3 regions of the Zoogloea sp. GDB6 genome follow, and region 2 is predicted to be linked to each of the others. Evidence: riboswitches for the same ligand, from Rfam matches in the RefSeq annotation. Region 2 holds a riboswitch; each other region holds the start of a gene.

Region 1 (5,091 bases), 2.8 Mb from region 2:
CTCCATGCTGCTTTCACCGCTGCCCAGTGCTGCCAGCAGATCGTGCCAGGACACTGGCATGGCGCCGGCCGACAGGGACCAGGCGAAGGCCACCAGCGCCGCCGTCATCAGGCCGGCGATGACCAGCCGGGCGCGCAGGCGCATGTGGCGCATGCTCACCGGTTGATGTCGGGCGGCGGTGTGCCCGTCGGCCATGGTCCCTCCGTGCATGGGGCTTATTTCGGTGCGTAGCGTACGCCGAAGAAGACGTTGGCGCCGGCCGTCTTGAAGCCCCAGGCGGTTTCGTACTGCTTGTCGAGGATGTTGTTGGCCCGTGCTTCGAGGCCCAGCTCCTTGGTCAGCGCGTACTTGGCGAAGGCGTTCACCAGCCCGTAGCCGCCCATCGGGTTGACCTCGTTGGTACGGTCGTAGCGGCCGCTGGAACCCTGCCATTCGGCGCCCACGGTGAGGGCCGCGAAGCTGCGGCTGATCGCCAGATTGCCGGTCTTGTTGGCGCGGCGCTGCAGGCGCGTGCCGGTGTCCAGGTCCTTCGGATCGAGGAAGTCGATGTTGGCGACGATGTCGAAGCCGGCGAGCTGGCCGCCGTAGCCCAGGCTGATGCCTTCCAGGCGGGCACTGCCGACGTTCTGCGGGATGAAGTTCTGGTCGTTGACTATCAGGTTGCTGATGCGGTTGCGGAAGTAGGTGGCGCTGACGCTGTGCCCGTGCTGCTCCCACAGCAGGCCGACTTCCTTGTTGTAGGCGCTTTCCGGCCTCAGGTTGGCGTTGCCGTAGCCGGGGTAATACAGCTCATTGAAGGTCGGCGCGCGGAAGGCGTTGCCGATGCTGCCCTGCACGCGCAGGGTCGGCAGGATCTGGTAGCCGTAGCCGGCGTAGCCGGTGGTCTTGCCGCCGAACTGGCTGTTGTCGTCGTGGCGGGCATTGAGCTGGACCTTGTGCGGGCCAAAGCCGGCGGTCCACCCGAGCAGTGCCGAGTTGATCGAGCGGCTGACGTCGAAGGTGTCCTGGTTGACGGCCTTCTGGTGCAGGTTCTCGTAGGCGGCGAGCAGGGTGCCGACCGGCAGGCGGATGTCGTTCTGCCACATGAACTGCTGCTGGGTGGTCTTGATCGACGCGCCGCTGGGGGCGTAGGACGCAAAGTCCTTCGAGTCGTCCACCGACTGGCCGAAGCGCACGGTGCTGGTCCAGATGTCCGTGAGGCGATTGCGGCTGAACAGGTTCCAGGCGTTCTGGATGTTGTTGCTGTAGTTGTCGAAGCCGAGGCCCGAGTCGTAATGGTTGCGACTGGTGGCGTAGAGGATCGAAGCGCCCACTTCATGGCCGTCCGCCACGCTATAGCCCAGCTTGGCCGAGAAGTTGCTGTTGCGGTACGGATCCTTGTCCGGGTTGTAGTAGTAAGGCTGCTTGGTCTTGCTGTAGATGGCGCTGAAACCGTCGTTCTCGGCATAGCCGCCGCGCACCGAGTACGACAGCTTGTCGGTGCCGCCGGACACGCCGGCCGAGGTTTCGCGGGTGCCGTAGCTGCCGACGCCGACGAAGGCGTCGGCCTTCGGCGCGCCTTCGCCCTTGCGCGTGAAGATCTGGATCACGCCGCCGATGGCGTCGGCGCCGTACAGCGCGGAAGCCGGGCCGCGGACGATTTCGATGCGCTCGATCTGCGATAGCGGGATGTCCTGCCAGCTCGGCGAGCCGAGGGTCGTCGAGCCGAGGCGCATGCCGTCGACGACCAGCAGGGTCTGGCGCGGGCTGGCGCCGCGGATGAAGATGTCGGTGGCTTTGCCGGGGCCGCCGCTGGACGCCATCTGGATGCCGGGCTGGCGGGCCAGCAGTTCGGGCAGGGAGAAGGTCGAGCCGGCGCGTTCGATCTGCTCGCGCCCGATGACGGTCACGTCAGCCAGCGACTCGTCGGCGCGCTGGGCCTGGCGGGTGGCGGTGACGACGACGGTGGGCTGCTCGGTTGCGGCCTGCGCCAGGCTGGGAAACACGGAAGCGACCGCGAGGGCGGCGGTGGAAAGGCGGATGATCATCTGTCAGGTTCTCCCGGACCCGGTGGCGTCCCCGCCGACTCGGGTGGATTGCGTGTGGAAGCGCAGGGGAGGTACCGCAGAAGGCCGGACAGGATCACGGCCGCGCGCGTTGCCACCACCCCGTGGCACTTCCGCTGTTGTGTGATCGAGGCCGGTATCCGGGCTCGCAAGCCGAGCCGGTGCGGCACAATGCCGACCGGACAGGACGCATCGCCTTCCCAGGCCCGTAAGGCCCAGTGGCTATGTGATGCGCCTTGCGCTTCCTTACCGTTGCGGGGGCAGCACAGGCCTTGCGGCTTCCGTGTGGAAGCACGCGCACCTGTTTCCCGTTTAACTCCTGGCCTGGACGGCCGCTGGAGCACCTGGAGCACGCGTATCGCCGGGCCGACTCGGCCCTGTGGCGACAACGGCTGCGATAATAGCACCAAAATCAGTCACTTCCCGAATTGGGTTGACGTGAGCGTCAATCTGCTGGAGCCCTCTTATGTCATCCGAATTGATCCTGGGCGGCGCCCGTTCCGGCAAGAGCCGCCACGCCGAACAGGCCGCCGCGGCGAGCGGCCTGGCTGTGTATGTGATCGTTACCGCCGAGGCGCTGGACGAGGAAATGTGCGTGCGCATCGCCCGTCACCAGGCCGACCGGCCGGCAGGCTGGAATGTCGTCGAAGCGCCCCGCGCGCTGGCGGCGGCACTGCAGGCGACGGCGACGCCGGAGCGCTGCGTGGTCGTCGATTGCCTGACCCTGTGGCTGGCCAACCTGCTCGACGGGGCCGAGAACCTGCCGCCGGCCGCCGGTGCCGAGCTGCTGCCGGCCTTCGCCCGCGAGCGTGCGGCGTTGCTCGAACTGATTCCGCAATTGCCGGGGAAAGTGATCTTCGTCGCCAATGAGGTGGGTCTCGGCCTGGTGCCGGAGAGTCCGCTGGGCCGCCTGTTCCGCGACGAGGCCGGGCGTCTCAACCAGGCTGTGGCGGCCCTGTGCGGGCGGGTGACTTTCGTCGCCGCGGGCCTGCCGCTGGTCCTCAAGGGGGCCTGAAGGGCGGGTGGTAATAGGTCACAGTTCGGCGATGTCCCGCCACATAGCGGCCGCTGCTTGCTGCACGGCACCATCGATCCCTTAAAAAAACAAAAGGGATCCACACCATGAGCACCCAACGCCTTGCCAGCAACGTCGGGCAGATCTGCCGTATTGCGCTGCCGTCCTACCCGGGCAGCGGCGCCACCTGGTACGTGGATGGCGCCAACGGCGCGGTCCGCGTATGCCTCGAGGAAAGCCAGGCGACGGTCGCGCAGCGGCGCGACGGCAGCCAGGTCTTTTCGGTGATCGGCGAAGTGGCTGGCGACTACGAACTGCGTTTCGTGCTAAAGCGCGCGTGGGAGCGCGAGGTGCGCAACAGCCGCCGGGTCGTCCTGCAGGTTCGTTCGCTGGGCGGGAAAAGCCGCGCCAATTAAGGCTTTGCGGCCGTCCGGCGGATATCGCGGGGCGGCCGTCCAGGGGCGCTGGCGCTTGAACAAATGATTTCGGCGTCCTAGCATCCGCGGCCTCGACACCGTCCGCAGATGCGTCCCATGACCTACGCCATCGTCCGTCCCGACCAGTCCCTCGCCCCCGCGCTGCAGCAGCGCATCGACACCAAGACCAAGCCCCTCGGCGCCCTTGGCCGCCTCGAGCCGCTGGCCCGCCAGATCGGCCTGATCCAGCAGACCCTCAGCCCCGAACTGCGCCGGCCGCACATGCTGGTGTTTGCCGGCGACCACGGCGCGGCCAAGGCGGGCGTGTCCGCCTACCCGCAGGACGTGACCTGGCAGATGGTCGAGAACTTCCTTGCCGGCGGCGCAGCGATCAACGTCTTTGCGCGCCAGATGGGCATGGGCCTGACAGTGGTGGATGCCGGCGTGGCCCACGACTTTGGCAGCCGCCCCGGCCTGATCGACGCCAAGGTGGCACCGGGCACCGCCAACTACCTGGAAGAACCGGCGCTGACCGTCGCCCAGCGTGACGCTGCGCTGGCCCGTGGCCGCGAGCTGGTCCGCGGCCTGGCCGCCGACGGCTGCAACGTGGTCGGTTTCGGCGAGATGGGCATCGGCAACACCGCCGCCGCGTCGCTGCTGACCCACTGCCTGACCGGCGCCGAGCTGGACGTGGTGATCGGCCGTGGTACTGGCCTCGACGACGCGGGCATGACCCGCAAGCGTGCGCTGCTGGCCAAGGCCGTGGCCCGTGGCGGACGCCGCGGCGATCCGCTGGAAGCGCTGACCGAGTACGGCGGCCTGGAGATCGCGATGATGGCGGGTGCGATGCTCGGCGCCGCCGAAGCCGGCATGCTGCTGCTGATCGACGGCTTCATCGTCACCAGCGCGCTGCTGGTGGCCTATGAGATCGCCCCGGAAATCATCGATTACTGCGTGTTCGCGCACCGTTCCGAAGAGCCCGGCCACGCCGTGCAGCTGGCCCACCTGGGTGCCGCCCCGCTGGTCCAGCTCGACTTGCGCCTTGGCGAGGGCACTGGCGCCGCGCTGGCCTTCCCGCTGGTGCAGGCGGCGGTCAATTTCCTCAACGAAATGGCCAGCTTCGAATCCGCCGGCGTCAGCGGCAAGGACGCGTGAGACACGCAAGCCGCCAGTCCGCCGCACTGCCATGATCCGCGCCCAGCTCGAGCTGATCTTCATCGCCATCGCGTTCTTCAGCCGCCTGCCGGTGCCGGGCTGGGTGGACTTCGCGCCGGACAAGCTGGGGCGGGCGGCGCGCTACCTGCCGCTGGTTGGCTGGCTGGTCGGCCTGATCGGCGCGGCGACCTACTGGTTGGCGGCACAGCTGCTGCCGGTGGACCTGGCGGTGGTGCTGGCGATGGCGGCGACCATCCGCGCCACCGGCGCTTTCCACGAGGACGGCTGGGCCGACACCTGCGACGGCCTCGGCGGCGGGTGGACCAAGGAGCAGGCGCTGGCGATCATGAAGGACTCGCGGATCGGCAGCTACGGTGCCATCGGGCTGGTGCTGCTGCTGCTCGCCAAATACCTGGCCCTCGCCGACCTGGGCGCCGATGACGACTACCCGGTGGTCGCC
Region 2 (5,091 bases):
ACGCGGCGTTGCAGGGCGCGGTGATGGGTATGCAGAAGGCGCTGACCGCGCTGCGCGACGAGAAGGAGGTGAAGGAGTCCAGCGGGCTGGTGACGCCCTTCGCCGAGCGCCAGCGCCTGGTCGGCAAGCCGGAGTGGGATGCGCTCGAAAAGCGCTACGCCTGACGGTTTGGCACAGGAGGCTGTGCCGCAATGATTTGAGTCTTTTTTCGCCACCGGGCCATCTCTTCTCTCCCTAGCCGGTCTCTCCAGGACTGGGGCCCGGTCGGCTTTTTTATTGGCGATTCCGTCCGGTCCCAGGCGCACCGGGACGACGTTGACCTTGGCGGCATATTCCTGCACCGGCCAGCGGGGCTGCGCGGCCACGCCGCGCTGGCTGGCGACCATCTGCAACATGATGTCGATGGTCTTATGGCGCTTGGGGGCCACGCCCGCGGGTTGCAGGAACTGGGTGTAGATATCCAGCCGCTCTGGAGCGACTGGATAGGTGATGAGGATTTCCTGCGCTATCTCTTCTGGCCGGCCTGCGTGAGGCGCTGGCTGCGGCCTTCCCGCAGCCAGATGTCGGTGCCGAGCTGCTGTTCGAGTTTCTTCATGCTGTGGCTGAGGACCGACTGGGTAACGCACAGCACTTCGGCGGCTGCAGTCAGCGAGCCGCGCCTCTCGACTTCCGCCACGATGGGCAGGTGAATTCGCTCCAGCATTGAGCGTGAACAAAACTAATCTCAACTAGCCCTTCGTGCGCGATCAGGCTTCCATTTCAGAACGGAAGGGCCCAGCGACTTGCCTTGGGCCCTTCTGGTGTCACCAATCAGAAGCTGATGCGCACGCCAAGTCGAACCGTACGCGGCTCCAGCGGGTGCACCAGGCGCCCGTCGATGGCCGACCCCGTACCGCAGTCGCCGGTGCCGGCGAGCGCTTCACTGCGCGTGCATGCGCCCCCCCAGTATTCGATGTCGTTGGCCTTCTTGTTAAAGAGGTTCAGCACATCGAACGTCGCCTGCCATTGCTTGTTGAAGCGATAGCCGAGCTTGAGGTTGGTCATCCAGAAGGCCTCGGATTTCTCGGATCCGGTTTCTTCCAGATCGTAGGAGCCCAGGTAGCGCATGCGGACCCCGCCGAACCAGGGGCCGCCGTCGTCGTAGGTGATGCCGAGCGAGGCGGCCAGGGGGATTGCGTTCGGGACACGCCGTCCGCCATTGATTTCATTCCGGAACCGGGCTTTGGAAAGCGCCAGGTCGGCATCGACGATGACGCCGGCGAACGGGGTGAAGTAGTTGGACCATTCGATACCGCTGCGCTTCGATGCGCCCTTGGGCTCGGTGACCCCTTCGTCGCCGATGAAGACGAGCTCGGAGGCCAGGTCCATCTGCCACACCGACAGGCTGCTGTTCCAGCCGGGCAGCGGAACCATGCGCACCCCGAGTTCGCTGCCTTTGGCCTTGACGATCAGGGGGATCGCGTCGACAGCGCTGCCGTCTTGCGGATTCACCCTCGCGCTGGCTCCGCGCGCATCGTTGCTGTGGAACCCGTGGCCCCAGTTGGCGTAGAACTCGGTAGGGCCCACCAGATTGAAGGGGCCGAAGACGGCGCCCAGTTTCGGGCTGGCCTGACTGGCGGAGGCGTTGCCGCCGTTCGTCATGTTGTTGGCGCCGCCCAGTGCTGTCGATTCGGCCCGGATGGCGTCATAGCGCGCACCGACGTTGGTGCGGAACCAGGGCAGCCATTGCGTCCTGGCGTCAATGAAGAGTCCTGACGCGGTTTCTGTGATCCTGTCCTCGCGAACGGTATTGATCCGCTGGCGGTTGACCGTGTTGTAGAGACCGACTTTGCTGATGCGATCCTGACGCAGTTGTACACCGGCGGTGAGCTCGGTATCCCGCAGTTCGGGGCCGAGGAGCCAGGTGCGGTGGACATCGCCACCCCATACCACGCGCGCGTCCGCCTGCTCGTGCTGGTCGCCGGCGAGGCCGCCGATGTAGCCGGAGGGTGCGGAAAACAGATTCAGCCCGTAATCGATCACATAGGCGTTGGCACGGGTGACACTGTTCTCGCCGGTCAGCGCCCACTCGCCGGACAGGCTGTAGCGATGTGTGTGCCCGCCGTCGTTCGGAACCAGAGTGCCGTAGCGGCCGATTTCTCCGCTGCTGATGGCCCTCGCGGGTACATGCTCGGAGGCGGTCCAGTCGGCCTTGTAGAGCATGGCCGTCAGGGCAAAGCCGTTGGCGGCGGTTCCTGACGACAGCCGGAAGACGGCGTTCTGCTTCTCCAGGTTTTCCGGTTGAACCCAGGGGCCATCGTTGCCGGCCAACTCGATGCCAGCCAGCAGGTTGAAACCGTTGATTTCAGTGCTGCCGGCAGTCAGCAAGCGGCGGTAGTTGTGTTCGCCGACGGTCAAATCGATGAAGGGAGCGGCCAGTTTCCGTTGATAGTCGATGCGGGCGCTGCCGCTGGTCGCGAAATCACCGTCCTCCGCACCGTACACGCCCTTCTTGTACTTCACGGTGCCGACCAGCTCGGGGATCAGGAAATTCAGATCCATGTAGCCCTGGCCGTGGGCATGGCTGACCATGTTGATGGGCATGCCCATGACGTGGGTGGAAAAGTCACTGCCGTGGTCGAGGTTGAAGCCGCGCAGGAAATACTGGTTGGCCTTCCCGTCGCCGGAGTGCTGGGTGACGATCATCCCGGGCACGACTTCCATCACTTCGGCAGGGCGAAGCAGCGGCCGGTTGGCCAGCTGCTTCGCCGTGACGGTTCCTTCGCTCGCGGAATCGGCGACTCCGATCAAATCCCTGCTACTGCTGCTAACGGTGACTTCCTGCAGCGTAGGAATACCGGCTGAGAAAGCAGGGACCGAGCACGTGGAGAGGACGGCCAGCATAATGGGCCGCATGCGCAAGTTCATCATGAGTCTTGTTCTTCGGATTATTGATTGGGTTGAGTGACGAAGCCGATCTTGGTCAGGCCGGCGCGCCGGGCTGCGCTCATGGTTTCGGCAACCACTTCGTAGCGGGTGGCCCGGTCTGCCGAGAGGTGCATCTCCACATTGGCGTGCTGGGCAACGGCTTCGTGGAAACTCTGTTCGAGCTGGCCACGGTCAACGACCTTGGCGCCGACAAAGACCTGGTTCTCGGCCGTGATCGAGACCTGCAAGGTCATGGGTTTCTGCGGTGTGGGGGTGCTGGCCGCCCGTGGCAGATCGACCTTGACCGCGTGCGTCATCAGCGGCGTGGTGATGATGAAGATTATCAGCAGGACCAACATGACATCGACCAGCGGTGTCATGTTGATTTCCGCCGTTGGCATCTGGCTGCCCTGCGTGTTGAAGCTTCCCATCGCCATGATTGCGCAGCCTTTGCGGTGTTGGGCTTGACGCGGGAGAGTGTCGAGTTGGCCTGGGTCCCGGGCGATGCAATGCGCTTGCCGAGCGTGAAGAACGCATGCGCGCCGAGCACGATGCCCAACAGGCTGCCGCGTCGGGAGACGGGAAAGCCGGTACGGGCGTGGCTCATGTCGCAGCCCGGTATCGGCAATGCGGGTTGGCGGCGCTACAGGAGAGGGGGCGAAGCGGGGGAGGGCGGAACTTGCGTTGCGCGTCTGGCATGGTGTCGAACGTCCTGATGGACCGTCCGCACAGCGAAGACGACAGGCAGTGCCAGAGGCAGTGTGCTTTTGCCGCCCTCTGCACCCCGCAGACGGTCTGTTGCAAGCGCCCCTGGTCTGATCCAGGGACATCGAGCAACAGGCCGGTCTCCGGGCTCGCAAGTGACATCGGACCGATGTCGAGTGCATCGCCTTCCCAAACTCTTCGCGCACGCCGCGTTCGACGTCACGTAGGAGATCAGTGGCTGGCCGTCGGCGAGGACGACCGGGATACACCTGAACTTGCTTACCGTTGCGGGGGCAGCCAAGGCTTTGCAGAAAAACTACGCACCTTGTTCCCGTTTAACCCGGAATGCCATGGCATTTCGGGCACCTGCTGCATGGGGTCGCTGAATTTCGAAGTGAATTCAACGAACGCCGCGCATTCTATGCCTTGTTGAAAAACTCTGTCGATATGAGATTCGTATGGTTTGGGCCAAGGCGTCCGGGCTGCCGGGATTTCAGACCTTGTACAACTGCAGTGTGGCGATCTGACGCTGGGCCTGTTCGTCGAGGCCGCGGGCGGTGACGGACGATTGCTCCGCTGCGGCGGCGGCCTCTTCGGCCATCTGTGCGATGCGCTCGATCTGCACGGCGATGTTGTTGCTGGCCGCACCTTGCTCGCGGATTGCATCCGAAATCTCGGATACGACGTGGGCGGTGCCGTTGGCCGCCGTACCGATTTCCTTGATCGCCTTGTCCGCGTCGTCGGCGCGGGAAACGCTCTGCACGACGAGCGTTTCCGCGGCTTCCATTTCTCGTGCGGCCTGTTCAGAGTATCGGCGCATGGCCTCGATGGTGGAGGAAATCTCCTGAGTCGAACTGGACGTACGTTCGGCCAGTTTGCGCACTTCGTCAGCCACCACCGCGAAGCCGCGCCCCTGTTCGCCTGCCCGGGCTGCTTCGATTGCTGCATTCAAGGCCAGCAGGTTGGTCTGGTCGGCGACGTCCTTGATGACCTGCACGACCGAGCCAACCCGTTCTCCTTGTGAGCCCAGTTCGCGAAGGGACGTGGCTGCGGCACTGACCGAGGCGGAAATGCTGCGGATATCACCGATGGTTCGATCGATGGTCGTTGAGCCGGTCTTGGCCATGGTGCCGGATTGATCGGCCAGGGAGTGGGCCTCGTTGGCGCGGTCGCCTACGTGATTAACGCTGACCGTCATTTCCTCGACGGTTGCGGCGATGGCGGAGGAGGCTTCGCTCTGGGTGCCCGCCGCATTTGCGACCTGATCGGATGCGACGGCCATTTCACGGCTTGCATCGGCGACCGACCTTGCACCTTCCGCGAGGCTGCGGAAATTGTCCTGAAGTTTGGACAACATCTGATTGAAGGCCGTTGCGGTTTCCCCGATCTCATCCTTGCGCAGGACAGGCGCACGGATCGTGAAATCCTGGCTGTCGTTGACGTGCACGATGGTGTCGCGCATGCCGTTGAGACTCGTGC
Region 3 (5,091 bases), 1.0 Mb from region 2:
CCGGACGACTTCGATCAGCGCGGTGGGCGCATTGCCGATGCCGACGATGGCGCCGTCGAGGAGGCCATGCCGGTGGGCCTTGCGCATGGCCTGTACGGCGCGCGTGGTGTCCTCGGCCTGGGCGGCGGCGATCACGTCCGGGTCGGAGATGAACTGGTGGGTCGTCATGCCGAAGTGGGCCAGGCGCGGCTTCGACAGGCCGACGCAGATCATCTCCACGTCGGCGACGACCGGTGTGTTACCGGCCAGGATGCGTTCCAGCCCGGCCTGCATGGCCTGCGGGTGGAAGGCGGTGAGGCCGTTGAACTCGAAGTCGGCGTTGGCGTGGATCATCCGCCGCACCAGCGGCCATTGCTCGGCGCTGTAGGCGTGGGGGCCGGCCTCCCGGTCGATGATCGCGAAGGAGTCGTGCTCGATGGCGCGGCCGGCGGCGGTGAGCTGTTCGGTGACGGTGTTGGCGCTCATGGCGGGCTCAGGCGTGGGCATGTTCATGGGGGTGGTCGTGGCCATGCTCGTGGTCATGGTTGTGGCCGCAACCGGCATGGCCAGTGTGAGTGTGGCTGTGGTCGTGCAGGTGCTCGGCCTCGGCGGCCTGACGGTACTTGCAGCCGTCGCATTCGAGTAGGCCGCCCTCCGGCAATTCGGCGCCGGCCACGCGGGCGTCGAGCAGGTCGAAGATGCCCTTGTCGAAGCCGAAATGGGTGCCCAGCGCGAAGGCGACCTGCGGGTACTGTTGGCGCAGGCGCTCCAGCTGGGCCTGGATGCGCTCGATCAGCACGCCGGTGAACAGGTACACCGGAACCACGCAGATCTGCGTCATGCCCAGGCGCACCTGGCGTTGGACGATGGTTTCCAGGCGTGGCCAGGTGACGCCGGTGAAGGCCAGGTCCACCAGCTCGTGGTCGTTGTCCTCGAAGAGCCAGCGCGCCATGCGGGCCAGTTCGCCGTTGGCGCCGGCGTCCGACGAGCCGCGGCCGAGCAGGACCACGCCAGTGGTCTGGGGGTCGGGCATCGCCAGGGATTTCATCAGGCGGTCGAGCTGGGCCTGCAGCACGGCGAGGATTTCACGGCCCATGCCCAGGTGGCGGGTGCAGCCGAAGTCCACGCCGGGGTGGCGGGCGCGGGCGTCCTCGATGGCGGCCGGCAGCTCCATCTTCACGTGGCCGGCGGCGTTGAGGATGAAGGGCAGCACGACCACGCGGCGGCTGTCACGGGCGGCACGGTCGAGGCCTTCGGCGAGCAGCACATCGGCGTGCTCGATGAAGCACACCTCGATGCGCCAGGCCGGGTGGCGTTCGCGCCACTGGGCGGCGAAGTGCAGGATTTCCTTGTTGCCGTCCCGGTTGCGGGAGCCGTGGCCGACGAGGAGCAGGGTGGTGTCGTTCATGCGGAAGTCTCTTCAGAGGCGGCCGAAGCTTTGCGGAAGCGGTGGCCGAAGGCCGGGTCGTAGAGCTTGGAGCGGGCCAGGGTCGGCCAGTCGGCGGCGCCCAGCGTGGGGCTGGCGATGATCATTGCCTGGCTGGCGATCTTTTCGGCCTGGCAGCGCTTCTTGATGTCGGCGAGGGTGCCGCGGACGATCTTCTCCTCGCCCGGCCAGCTGGCCTTCTGCACCACCACGATCGGCGCGTCCTCGGCCCAGCCGGCGGCGCGCAGCGCGCGCTGCACCTCGTGCAGCAGGGTGATGGACAGGAAGATGCACAGGGTCGTCTTGTGGGCGGCCAGGGCTTCCAGCTCCTCGCCCGCCGGCATCGGCGTGCGCCCGGCGACGCGGGTCAGGATCACCGTCTGCGTGACTTCCGGCAGCGTCAGGGTCTCGCCGGCCGCCGCCGCCGAGGCGAAGGCCGACGAGACGCCCGGCACCACCGCCCATTCGATGCCGGCGGCGGTGAGCGGGCGGGTCATCTCCACCAGCGCGCCGTACAGGCCGGGGTCGCCGGTCTGCAGGCGCACCACGGTGGCGTGGCGGGTGGTCTGGTCGAGGAGCCAGGCGCTCATCTCTTCCAGCGTCATGTCCTTGGAGTCGCGGATCTCGCAGCCGGGCGGCGCGAACAGCGTCGCCGCCTGATCCACCAGCGAACCGGCGAAGAGGATCGCGCCGGCTTCTTCCAGCAGGCGGCGACCCTTCACGGTGAGCAACTCCGGGTCGCCCGGACCGGCGCCCACGAACCAGACCTTGCCGGCCATCAGGCAGCCTGCGGAGCGAAGCAGAAGCGCACGGCCGCATTGTCTTGGCGGCGGCCGATGGCCTGCAGGGCGAGCAGCGTGAAGATCGGCTCGACCATCACGATGGCGGCGTAGGACGAAGCAAAGGCGAGCCAGGCGGAGAAGGGCGTGGCGACCTCACCGATGGCGAGCCAGAAGCCGACCATCAGGGTCACGCCGCTGTAGTAGGCGGCGTCGAGCTTGAGGATGCTGCGTACATCCAGCTTGGCGAGGCGCTGGCCGAAGGTGGCATGCACCAGCATCAGCGGCACGGCGAGGGACAGGGTGTTGACGCCCAGGTGCACCAGGTCGGTCGGTTCGAAAATCAGCCCTTGGGCGAGCAGGCCGATGGCGAAGCCGAACAGGGCCGGTACGAAGCCGAGAGACAGGTAGATCGGCATGGCGCCGAGGAAGTGCAGTTCGGACGGGCCGACCTTCAGGTGGAAGGCCTGCATGAACAGCGTGAACAGGACGCCGGCGATCAGCGTGCGGACGATCAGCTGCGGCTGCTTGAGGAGGTGGACGGACTGGCTGCCGAGCAGCGCCACTGCGGCGGCGTTGGCGGCGACGATCTTGGCACTGGCGACGTACCCCGGTTCGATGTGCATGTTTGCTTCCCTTCGTGTCGATTGAACGAAGTGCGGCAGGGCAACGGGGATGCGCAGAACAAATGCATACGGACCAGGCGGGTGCGGACCTGTGGCGGCGACGGCTCCGGAAAAAGGCAGGAGGAACGGGACGGCAACGGGTCTGGGCAAGCCCATCGGTCGGATCTGCCCACACCCCGGGGCCTGTACCACACCAAATCGTCACAGGCCGGTCTTCTGGCTCGCCTTCACTCTCGTCTGCCAACCTTCCCGGGAAAAACCCAGTGGCGTAGAGCAGATTCGTCAGGCTTACAGCAGCGGGGGCTGCGCCGGAATGGTCGGGGAGAGCATGCTCCCGACGTCACCGGACTTCCCGTTTCACCTTCCCTGCAGACGCAGGGTCGGCACCCGTAACGGCGCGGAGTCTAACTGCATGTTCTTTACGCGCGCAAGTTTCCCTGGCGGCAGGCAGGGATCCATGCTGGGTTCTGCCCGTTTCGGGGACAGATTTTCTGGGACTGGGAATTTTTCACAGGGATTGGAGGGTAATCCCGCACCATTCCGGGATTGACCCGGCCCGCAGGCAGCGGAATACTTGCATCTGTAATAACCCCGGTCCTTCCAGCGGATCAATATCACGTGGTGTCTTGACTGCCGTGCAACCCGATCCCTTTTTCCCGCCCGGCCGCGGCATGGCCTCGTCTTCTCTTCCGGACGCCTGTCCGGACGAGGACCGGAGCCGACGCGAGGACACGAATGCAGACACACTGGATGCGGAGGCCGAGGCCCTGCTCGCCGATATCAATTCCTTTGACCTGGAGGCGGCGCGCAAACGCGTGCAGGAGATCGACTCCCGCTATACCGGCTTGCCCCGTTCGAAGGAGACTTATCACGAGGTCCCGGGCAACGATTTTCCGCCGGTGCGTCTGGGTGGCCAGGCGGCGGACGTGCAAAAAAACGAGGAACCGCTGCCGACGGTGCGGAGCGGCGGTCTGCTGGACCAGCTGCGCGGTGAGGTGGAGACCCGCCAGCGGGCTGCCGAAGATGCATTCGAGCGGGTCGACGCAGCCAAGACCAGCCTGGACCGGCGCTTGCGGGCGGCTTTCGAGTATTTCCACGACCTGAGCACCCAGCTCAACTATCTCAAGCCCCAGGTGGCGCGCAATTACATCTTCCTGGATGCCGGCGACGTGTTTCGCAACCTGGCCTGGCTGGAGGGTTTTGCCGATTTCCGTACTCAGGCCGAGAGCGATGGCGGCCGCATTGAGCGGGTGACCTTCGGCTACACGCTGAAGGGCGGCGGTGTGCGCATCATCGAGCGCGCCGGCCATGCGGTCGAACGCCTGCGCCAGATGCTGTTCGATCTCGGGCTGCGTTTCGAATGCGTCGAGCGGCGCAATCGCCAGCGCGAGCTGGAGCTCGGCACCTTCACGGTGAACGATGAGATCAGCGTGCAGGTGGTGTGGCGGGCCGACTTCGAGAACCGCCAGGTGGTCATCGAGTCACGCAATCTGGAGCGCTTCGGCTTCGCCTCCTGTCGCGTGCCGGCGGAAGCCGTCGGCCCCGAACTGCTGGACGAGTTCGGCCGGCTCGTCCTCGGCAAGGAAAACAGCTTCCGTTCATTCGTCGTGCGCTGAGTCCGCTGCGGCGGCGAGGGGAAGGCGCACGGTGACGGCCAGCCCTGGCCGTTCGGCGGTACCCGGTCGGGCGTCGTCCAGCTCGATGTCGCCGTGGTGGCCGAGCACGATCTCCTTCACGATCGACAGCCCCAGCCCGCTGCCCGTGTGGTCGCTGCCGGGCAGGCGGTAGAAGCGCAGGAACACTGCGCTCCGACTGTCGGGCGGAATGCCCGGGCCGTCGTCCACCACGCGCAGGCGGGCCATCGGCGGCGCGTCGCCTCCGTCCGCCTGCACATCTACCTGCACGGTCACGACGCCGCCAGCCGGCGTGTAGCGCAAGGCATTGTCCACCAGGTTGGAGATCATCTCGCGGAGCAGCAGCGGCTGGCCGCGGACGATCACCGGGCTGTTGCCGCCTTCGATGCCCAGGTCGATGTCGTGCTTCGCGGCGAGCACCAGGAGATCGATCACCACGTCCCGCGCCACCGCGGCGAGATCCACGTCCTCCTGCTTCAGCATCAGGCCGTTGATCGGCTCCGCGCGGGACAGGGACAGCAACTGGTTGGCCAGCCGGGTGGCCTGGCCGAGGCTGTGGTGCAGGGCTTCCACCGCATGGCGCATCTCGCCGGCGTCGTCCTGGCGCAGGGCGTATTCGGCTTGGGTGTTGAGCACCGCCAGTGGCG

Evidence for each region. A riboswitch is a leader RNA that binds a small molecule or an ion and turns the genes downstream of it on or off. The one in region 2 is predicted to bind cobalamin.
Region 1: linked by a shared signal. The riboswitch ahead of AC1PQG_RS24705 (TonB-dependent receptor domain-containing protein) and the one ahead of AC1PQG_RS10950 (ExbD/TolR family protein) in region 2 are both predicted to bind cobalamin.
Region 3: linked by a shared signal. The riboswitch ahead of AC1PQG_RS06365 (energy-coupling factor ABC transporter permease) and the one ahead of AC1PQG_RS10950 (ExbD/TolR family protein) in region 2 are both predicted to bind cobalamin.

The regions. Positions count from the first base shown of each region.
Region 1 is NZ_CM161497.1:5,414,345-5,419,435, forward strand. It holds gene AC1PQG_RS24700 (FecCD family ABC transporter permease) at 1-153, opposite strand, end outside; gene AC1PQG_RS24705 (TonB-dependent receptor domain-containing protein) at 216-2,027, opposite strand; cobalamin riboswitch at 2,160-2,408, opposite strand; gene cobU (bifunctional adenosylcobinamide kinase/adenosylcobinamide-phosphate guanylyltransferase) at 2,512-3,060, shown strand; gene AC1PQG_RS24715 (protease inhibitor I42 family protein) at 3,168-3,476, shown strand; gene cobT (nicotinate-nucleotide--dimethylbenzimidazole phosphoribosyltransferase) at 3,594-4,631, shown strand; gene AC1PQG_RS24725 (adenosylcobinamide-GDP ribazoletransferase) at 4,666-5,091, shown strand, end outside.
Region 2 is NZ_CM161497.1:2,426,049-2,431,139, forward strand. It holds gene AC1PQG_RS10935 (isocitrate lyase/PEP mutase family protein) at 1-164, shown strand, start outside; gene AC1PQG_RS10940 (LysR family transcriptional regulator) at 506-703, opposite strand; gene AC1PQG_RS10945 (TonB-dependent receptor) at 811-2,910, opposite strand; gene AC1PQG_RS10950 (ExbD/TolR family protein) at 2,928-3,344, opposite strand; cobalamin riboswitch at 3,730-3,997, opposite strand; gene AC1PQG_RS10955 (methyl-accepting chemotaxis protein) at 4,106-5,091, opposite strand, start outside.
Region 3 is NZ_CM161497.1:1,382,296-1,387,386, forward strand. It holds gene AC1PQG_RS06350 (precorrin-8X methylmutase) at 1-465, opposite strand, end outside; gene AC1PQG_RS06355 (sirohydrochlorin chelatase) at 473-1,387, opposite strand; gene cobM (precorrin-4 C(11)-methyltransferase) at 1,384-2,184, opposite strand; gene AC1PQG_RS06365 (energy-coupling factor ABC transporter permease) at 2,184-2,810, opposite strand; cobalamin riboswitch at 3,000-3,216, opposite strand; gene AC1PQG_RS06370 (hypothetical protein) at 3,482-4,426, shown strand; gene AC1PQG_RS06375 (sensor histidine kinase N-terminal domain-containing protein) at 4,409-5,091, opposite strand, start outside.